2 regions of the Streptomyces sp. NPDC054765 genome follow, and region 1 is predicted to be linked to the other one. Evidence: riboswitches for the same ligand, from Rfam matches in the RefSeq annotation. Region 1 holds a riboswitch; the other holds the start of a gene.

Evidence for each region. A riboswitch is a leader RNA that binds a small molecule or an ion and turns the genes downstream of it on or off. The one in region 1 is predicted to bind glycine.
Region 2: another riboswitch for glycine. It lies ahead of gcvP (aminomethyl-transferring glycine dehydrogenase); the one in region 1 lies ahead of gcvT (glycine cleavage system aminomethyltransferase GcvT).

The regions. Positions count from the first base shown of each region.
Region 1 is NZ_JBSHBP010000004.1:62,794-67,196, reverse strand. It holds gene ACWGJY_RS04330 (enhanced serine sensitivity protein SseB C-terminal domain-containing protein) at 1-181, opposite strand, end outside; gene ACWGJY_RS04325 (enhanced serine sensitivity protein SseB) at 243-1,040, opposite strand; gene ACWGJY_RS04320 (AAA family ATPase) at 1,133-1,819, opposite strand; glycine riboswitch at 2,081-2,176, shown strand; glycine riboswitch at 2,177-2,294, shown strand; gene gcvT (glycine cleavage system aminomethyltransferase GcvT) at 2,328-3,455, shown strand; gene gcvH (glycine cleavage system protein GcvH) at 3,584-3,961, shown strand; gene glyA (serine hydroxymethyltransferase) at 4,060-4,403, shown strand, end outside.
Region 2 is NZ_JBSHBP010000045.1:8,514-12,916, reverse strand. It holds gene gcvP (aminomethyl-transferring glycine dehydrogenase) at 1-1,603, opposite strand, end outside; glycine riboswitch at 1,665-1,791, opposite strand; glycine riboswitch at 1,792-1,889, opposite strand; gene ACWGJY_RS25615 (PRC-barrel domain-containing protein) at 2,004-2,393, shown strand; gene ACWGJY_RS25610 (DNA polymerase IV) at 2,297-3,766, opposite strand; gene ACWGJY_RS25605 (MerR family transcriptional regulator) at 3,833-4,403, opposite strand, start outside.

The DNA of each region.
Region 1 (4,403 bases):
TGTTCCCGTACTGCGCATCGGCCGAGCCGGCCCGGCCGTGCCACAGCAGCATCCAGACCTGGCCCGCGGCGAGCGCGTGCAGCAGTGCCTCATAGGCGTCGTAACGGCCGGGCGAGACCTGCTGGAGCAGCTGCTCCAGCTGTCCGGCCGCCGCCGGCCCCTGATGCGCACCCGCGCTCACGTGGTCCGTCCCTTCTGTCAGCAGGGCACGTGTGGGTGCGCCCGCCCGTCATCCAACCAGCTTACGAGTGGTCCCGGGAGTAGAAGGGCCGCACACGCTCCAGCATCCAGTCGGCGACCGGGTCACCCTGGGCGATGTCGAGCATGACGAGCTGTACGGGCCAGGGCAGCGGTACTGCGCCGAGCGCACGTCCGAGGGCTGACAGTACCGTCTCGCGGGCGGTGCCGTCGTGCAGTGCGGTCAGGTCCGCCCCGATCTGCACACCGACGAAGAGTGCGGGCGTGTCGCCCTCGACACTTGCCAGGGCACGCCGGGCAGTCAGGACAATTCCGGCGCCGGAGAACTCCAGTCCGGCGGCGGCCAGGAAATCCACCGGCTCGTCCTGCCAGTCCGGCTCGAAGAGCCGCACCCGGCCGCCGCTCGGCAGACCGGCCGGCTCATGGCGGGCCTCCCGGCACAGCTCGGCCACCGCGGGCGGCGGCAGCGGGACGCCTATCGTGCCGTCGGGGTTGACCGCGATGCCGATGTGCGGCGGCAGCCCGCGCGCGAACTCCCGGGCCGGGGCGACGGTGAAGGACAGGTGCGAGCCGACCGTCCGCAAGAACTCCTGCTCGGAGCTGTAGACCGGGACGTAGGCCGCGCCACCGAGCTCCACGGTGGGCAGATCGAGGCCGCGGGCGCCGGGGCCCGCGCTCTCGGGGCCACCGCCGTTCGGCAGCGGCACCCACACCCGGCTGCGGCCGAGCACCTCGACGATCCGGCCGCCGGCGCCCGGATGGCCGACCGATGCGGCCAGCACCTCTTCGAGCTCGTTCGCCGGCCACGCCAGCTGCGGTATCCCCTGCTGCGGAAATGTCATGTGTACCCACCCGTTCCGAACCGCGCCATCTGGCCAAAGACCCTAGACGAGAGCGCGGGAGGGGGAACCCGGGGGGCGGGGTGCCGCTCCGCTCAGTCGAAGCTGACCGTCTCCAGGGCGCTCGCCGCCCGCCGGTCGAGCAGCACCGCCGAGCCGACCCCGTCCGGCAGCCGGGCCGCCTCCGCCGCGCCGACCAGCCGGCCCACCGCCCTGCGGTGCCGCGCGAAGGCGTACTCCGACACCCCGCGCCCCCGCGACTCCTGGCCGGACAGCGCCGCCTCGGGCGCCACATCGAGCAGCACCAGATGCAGCCCACGGCCGCCGCGCACCGCCGACCGCGCGATCCAGCCGCGCACCCACGCCAGGGTGCCGCAGTCGTGCACCACCACACTGCCGCCGGAGCGCAGCGCACGGCGAAGCGTCAGATAGTGGGCGGCCCGGACCAGCGGACGGTAGAGGGCGTAGGGCAGGCCGCGCAGTCTGCCGCCCTCCCAGCGCTCGCGTACGTCCTGCGAATCGATGCGGTGCACCGCGGCACCGTGCGCGTCCAGCGGCGGCACCACACGATGCATCAGGGTGCTCTTGCCGCTGCCCGGCAGCCCGGAGACCACCACCAGGTCACCGGCCGGAAACCGCAGCTCGGCGGCGCCCCGCGCCCGTCCCCCGCCCCGGAGGTCCACGATCCGGGCGCCGCGGCCCGCCCGGACCACGGACCGCGGCGGCCGTCCGGTCCGGGGCACCGTGGCGGGCGGCGCCTTCGGCGCGACGCCCGGGGGCACGACCCCTGACGTGGCCCCCCGTGCCGCTTCACTGTGCACCGTGATCGCCCTCCCCGTCCGGTTCTGCTCCGGTTCGAGTCCGTCCCCGTACCCGCAGAGTGTCAAGAAAAGGTAATGCCGAGCAAGGTGATCGGCCGATCTGCCCACGTCACGGACGGGGCAGCCGCCAGGGCTCCTGTATCCGGCGATCCCGTGCAATGATGTGGCCGCCACGTGCACATCGCGTCTCACTTGTGCACCGCCAACTCCATACCGGCCGCTTGAACCCGCGCGGGAGAGTCCCCGGCCGCCATGGCGGGGCGCCGAAGGAGCAAGTCCTCCCTTGAATCTCTCAGGCCCCTATACCGCGCGGGCGAGGCAGATCTGAAAAGCGAGCCACTGCCCGGCCTACGGGGCGGCTCCACCCAAGGTGCAAACCGGGTCCGTTCGCGGGATCCCGGTGAACCTCTCAGGTTCCGATGACAGATGGGGAGAACGTCTTGTCACCCATGCCTGGGAGCCCAGAACCATGACTGATGCCCCCCGCCGTACCGCGCTGGACGCCACCCATCGCGCGCTCGGCGCCACCATGACCGACTTCGCCGGCTGGGACATGCCGCTCCGCTACAGCAGCGAGCGCGACGAACATGTCGCCGTCCGCACCCGCGCCGGTCTCTTCGACCTCTCCCACATGGGCGAGATCACCGTCAGCGGCCCGCAGGCCGCCGACCTTCTCGACTACGCGCTGGTCGGCAACATCGGCGGCGTCAAGACCGGCCGCGCCCGTTACACCATGATCTGCGAGGCCGAGGGCGGCATCCTCGACGACCTCATCGTCTACCGCCTGGCCGACCAGGAGTACATGGTCGTCGCCAACGCCTCCAACGCCCAGGTGGTGCTGGACGCGCTGACCGCGCGGGCCGGCGGCTTCGACGCCGCGATCCGCGACGACCGGGACGCGTACGCGCTGCTCGCGGTGCAGGGCCCCGAGTCCCCCGGCATCCTCAAGGCGCTCACCGACGCCGATCTGGACGGTCTCAAGTACTACGCGGGCCTGCCCGGCACGGTCGCCGGCGTCCAGGCGCTGATCGCCCGTACCGGCTACACCGGTGAGGACGGCTTCGAGCTGTTCGTCCGGCCGGCCGACGCGGTCGCCCTGTGGGAGGCGCTGACCGAGGCCGGCAAGGACGCCGGTCTGGTGCCCTGCGGCCTGTCCTGCCGCGACACCCTGCGCCTGGAGGCCGGCATGCCGCTGTACGGGCATGAGCTGACCACCGCGACCACGCCGTTCGATGCGGGTCTGGGCCGGGTCGTGAAGTTCGAGAAGACCGCCAACGGCGGGGACTTCGTGGGCCGTGAGGCGCTGGCGGCGGCCGCCGGGCGCGCCGAGGCGAACCCGCCGCGCAAGCTGGTCGGCCTGCTCGCCGAGGGCCGCCGGGTCCCGCGCGCCGGGTACCCGGTCGTCACGGCCGACGGCACGGTCATCGGCGAGGTCACCTCCGGGGCGCCTTCCCCCACCTTGGGCAGGCCGGTCGCCCTCGCCTATGTGGATGCGGCCTACGCCACGCCGGGTACCGAGGGTGTCTGCGTGGACATCCGTGGAAGCCATGAGCCGTACGAGGTCACCGCTCTGCCGTTCTACAAGCGCCAGAAGTAAGGGCTGACCGCGGCAGACCCGGCAGCGGCGCGCGCCCGCGCGTCTCACTGTGCAAGACCCTCCCCCCGGGCCACGCCAGGGGGCGACCCCCGTCACGACCACACCCTCGCGTACAGGAGAATCGAGCCATGAGCAACCCCCAGCAGCTGCGCTACAGCAAGGAGCACGAGTGGCTGTCGGGCGCCGAGGAAGGCGTCTCGACGGTCGGCATCACCGAGCACGCGGCCAACGCGCTCGGCGACGTCGTCTACGTGCAGCTCCCTGAGGTCGGCACCACGGTCGCGGCGGGCGAGACCTGCGGCGAGCTGGAGTCGACCAAGTCGGTCAGCGATCTCTACTCGCCCGTCGACGGTGAGATCACCGAGATCAACGAGGATGTCGTCAACGACCCCTCGCTGGTGAACTCCGCCCCGTTCGAGGGTGGTTGGCTGTTCAAGGTGAAGACCGGCGGTGAGCCCGCCGAGCTGCTCTCGGCCGACGAGTACGCCGCCTTCATCCAGAGCTGAGCTGCCCCGCTCCTCCTCCGCCACCACCCGCGGGGAAGCTCCCCCGGACTCCGTCCGGGGAGACCCCCCTCGCGCCCCCTGACTCCCCGGGAAGACTTATGTCGCTTCTGAACAGCTCCCTCCATGAGCTCGACCCCGATGTCGCCGCCGCCGTCGACGCCGAACTCCACCGCCAGCAGTCCACCCTCGAAATGATCGCGTCGGAGAACTTCGCCCCCGTCGCCGTCATGGAGGCCCAGGGCTCCGTCCTCACGAACAAGTACGCCGAGGGCTACCCCGGCCGCCGCTACTACGGCGGCTGTGAGCACGTCGATGTCGTCGAGCAGATCGCCATCGACCGCATCAAGGCCCTCTTCGGCGCCGAGGCCGCGAACGTCCAGCCGCACTCCGGCGCACAGGCCAACGCCGCGGCGATGTTCGCCCTGATCAAGCCGGGCGACAC
Region 2 (4,403 bases), on a different contig from region 1:
GCAGCTGGCCGAAGGCGGGCCAGGTGACCGGCTCCATCTCGGTGGTCGCGTTCAGCTTCATCGTGCAGGAGCCGAGCGGGATCATGCCGCGGTCCAGCGCGTAGTCCTTGTCCGCGAGGGTGCGCAGATAGCGCAGCATCGCGGTCTCGGAGCGGTACTGGTGGAAGACCGGGTGGGCGAGGTAGTCGTCGCTGCGCAGCAGGGCCTGCGGCAGCGTGTCGGCGGCGGCCGCATCCAGCTGCTCGACGTCCCCGTGCACACCGAAGGCACCCCAGACACCGGCCAGCTGCGCGCGCCCGGTGGTCTCGTCGCAGGCGATGCCGACCAGGTCGGCATCGACCTGCCGGAGGTTGACACCGGCCTCGCGGGCGGCGGCGACGACCTCCGCGGCCCGGCCGGGAACCCGCGCGGTCAGCGTGTCGAAGTAGGAGCCGTGCACGATCTCCACCCCGCCGGCCCGCAGGCCCTCGGCGAGGACCGCGGCGTAACGGTGGGTGCGCCGGGCGATGGTCCGCAGGCCCTCGGGGCCGTGGTGAACCGCGTACATGCCGGCCATCACGGCGAGCAGCACCTGCGCGGTGCAGATGTTGCTGGTGGCCTTCTCCCGGCGGATGTGCTGCTCACGGGTCTGCAGCGCGAGGCGGTAGGCCTTGTTGCCGTCGGCGTCGACCGAGACGCCCACCAGGCGGCCGGGCAGGCTGCGGGCGAACTGGTCACGTACGGCCATGAAGCCGGCGTGCGGGCCGCCGAAGCCCATCGGGACGCCGAAGCGCTGGGTGGTGCCCACCGCGATGTCCGCGCCGAGCTCACCGGGCGAGGTCAGCAGCGTCAGGGCCAGCAGATCGGCGGCGACGGTGACGATCGCGCCCAGCTCGTGGGCCCGCTCGATGACGGCGCGGGGGTCACGGACCACACCGGAGGCGCCCGGGTACTGCAGCAGCACACCGAACACACCGCGCTCGGCGACCTCGGCCGGGATGCCGTCGGACAGGTCAGCGACCACGACCTCGACGCCGGTGGGCTCCGCACGGGTCTGGATCACGGCGATGGTCTGCGGCAGACAGTCCGCGTCGACCAGGAAGACGCCCTGCTTGACCTTGCCGACCCGGCGGGACAGAGCCATCGCCTCGGCGGCCGCGGTGCCCTCGTCGAGCAGGGAGGCGCCGGAAGTGGGCAGTCCGGTCAGATCGGCGACCATCGTCTGGAAGTTCAGCAGCGCCTCGAGGCGGCCCTGCGAGATCTCCGGCTGGTAAGGGGTGTACGCCGTGTACCAGGCCGGGTTCTCCATGACGTTGCGCAGGATCACCGGCGGGGTGAACGTGCCGTAATAGCCGAGCCCGATCATGGACGCCAGCACCTGGTTACGGTCCGCGAGACCGTGCAGTTCCTGGAGGACCTCGGCCTCGGTACGGGCCTGCGGCAGGCCGAGCGCCTCGGCGCTCTTGATCACATCGGGAACGGCGGCGGCGGTGAGCTCGTCCAGCGACCCGAACCCGACCTGCGCGAGCATCTTCGCCTGCGCCTCATGGTCGGGACCGATGTGCCGGCGCTCGAAGGGGGTGCCGCGCTCCAGCTCGGTCAAGGAGATGCGATTGGTGGTCATCTGCGGGGGCCTCCTGGTCGGTACGACCTACGAGGGGCACCACGGCGCGGGTGCCCGGACGGCCTCCCCCTCTGTCATCTCAACCTGAGAGCTTCACCGGCCCGCGCGAGGCGGCCCGGCTTTCACCGTCGGTGAGGAGGGGTCCCGGCACTGTGCCTTCCGCGGCCCGCCCTGCTTTCCAGAGTGACCTCGCCCATGCGGTACGTGTGCCTGAGAGATTCCGGGGAGGATTTGCTCCTTCGGCGCCCTGGTCGCGAACGACAAAGGACTCTCCCGCACGGGGTCTGCGGCCATTGGCCAGCCTACCAGCGCGGCAGTCGAAGGCTCCTTCGAGTGGCCAGGGCATGAAATGTGCCGTTTGGTAGTTGTCAGAGGGCAGTTGCGACCAATTGGAGGGGCCGTGCAAACCGATATCGATCCCCGGAGCCTGATCGGCCGCAAAGCATTCGACCGTAACGGCACCAAAATAGGCACCATCGACGAGGTATATCTCGACGATGCGACGGGGGAACCGGAGTGGGCGGCCGTACGCACCGGACTCTTCAGCCGGGACGCGTTCGTCCCCCTGGAACCGAGCAAGATGGTCGGTGAGGGCCTGCACATCCCTTACGACCGCAAACTGATCAAGGACGCACCGGACTTCGGCGTCGGCCGCCATCTCTCCCCTGAGCAGGAACTTCAGCTCTATCACCACTACCGACTGGATATCTCCTCCCCGACCTCCGACCCGGTGTCCTCCCCCGGTTCCGGTGACAAGGACTTCGGCAAGATCGCCGGCTCGGACGACTGACCGTCCGCCGGCCCCCCGCCCACCAGCGGCAGGGGCTCCCCCGGCCGCAGCGCCGGATCCTCGACAGCAAAGGTCCGCACCCTCCCCGGTGCGGACCACGGCGTTTCGAAGCGTACGGTCACTCTTCCCACCCCGCTTCCCTGCACCCAGCCGGCGCCGTGCTCGTCGTGCACCACATCCAGTCCCGGATGCCAGTGCCGCGGCGGTTCCGCCTCGGCCTCGCCCGGCTCCGTCCCGCCACCGGCCGGCTCCACCGCAGCCGCTGCTGCTGCCTTGGCGCTCTCCTCCGCCTCCCGCTCCGTCGCCACCTGCGCGAACAGATCCTCCTGGGTGAAGTCCGCCAGTCCACTGACCCCCACCCCCAGCAGCCGCACCCCGCCAGTGGTGTCCACCGTCTCCAGCAGCCGCACAGCGGACTCCCGTATCACCGCCGGGTCGTCGGTGGGCCCCCGGAGCGTCTCGGAGCGCGTCAGCGTCGAGAAGTCGTAGTTGCGCACCTTGAGGACCACCGTCCGCCCCGAACGCCCGGCGGCCCGCAGCCGCTGGACGCAGCGGTCGGCCAGCCGCAGGACCTCGCTCCGCACCCGCGTCCGGTCGGTCAGATCGACCTCGAAGGTGTCCTCGACCGAGATGGACTTCGCGTCCCGCTCGGCCACCACCGGCCGGTCGTCCCGGCCCAGCGCCATCGCATACAGCCCGGCCCCGTGCGCCTTGCCCAGCAGCCGCACCAGCTCGGCCTCACCGGCCTCCGCGGTCTCCGCGACGGTGTGGATCCCGGCCCTGCGCAGCGTCTCGGCGGTCGCGGGGCCCACCCCGGGCAGCGTCCGCACCGTCATCGGGCCCAGCAACTCCCGTTCGGTACCGGGCTCGATCACCACCAGACCGTCCGGCTTGGCCGCCTCGGACGCGATCTTCGCCAGCATCTTGGCGCCGGCCAGCCCCACCGATCCGGTCAGGCCCGTGGCGCAACGGATATCGCGGCGCAGCTGCTCCCCCACGACCCGCACGGCGGCCGTCTCCGGCGGCACTCCGCCCGCTTCCAGATCGACGAAGGCCTCGTCCAGGCTCAGCGGCTCCACCAGCGGCGACAACGCGTGCAGCAGCTCCATCACCGTCTCACTCACCTGGCGGTACAACGAGAAGCGAGGGGTGAGATACGCGGCGTTGGGGCACAGCCGGCGCGCCTGGGCCGTGGGCATCGCGGAGCGGATACCGAACACCCGGGCTTCGTACGACGCCGTGGAGACCACTCCGCGCGCACCGATCCCCCCGACCACCACGGGCTTGCCGCGCAGGCTGGGCTTGGCCGCCTGCTCGGCGGCCGCAAAGAACGCATCCATGTCGAGATGCAGGATCGTCGGCGCAGGTCTCACATGTCCGATGCTGCCCCATGCCACTGACAATCGGCCCGATGCCGGGCCGCGCACACCGCCGGGGACTCAGCCGGCCCGGTTGCGCCGCCGCGCCAGCTCGTCGTGCGGGTTCTTCCCGACCAGGGTCTCGCCGGTGTCCACACGCTCTCCGTGGAGCTGTGACAGCGCGCTCTCCACGTCCCGCCACACCACCCCCACGGCGATCCCGAAGACGCCCTGGCCGCCCTGGAGCAGATCCACGACCTGGTCGGGCGAGGTGCACTCGTAGACCGTCGCACCGTCGCTCATCAGCGTCATCCGCGTCAGACCCGCCAGCCCGCGCGAGCGCAGATGCTGGACGGCGGTGCGGATGTTCTGCAGCGACACCCCGGTGTCCAGCAGCCGCTTGACGATTTTCAGGACCACGACGTCCCGGAAGCTGTAGAGCCGCTGGGTGCCGGAGCCGTACGCGGGCCGGATGCTCGGCTCCACCAGGCCCGTACGGGCCCAGTAGTCGAGCTGCCGGTAGGTGATGCCCGCTGCCGCACAGGCGGTCGGGCCGCGATAGCCGATGTTCTGCGCCTCGCAGTCCCCCGACACCGCCGCGGCCGGTGCCGCGACCGGGTTCGCTGCTGCGCCCGAGTGGAGCGGCAACGCC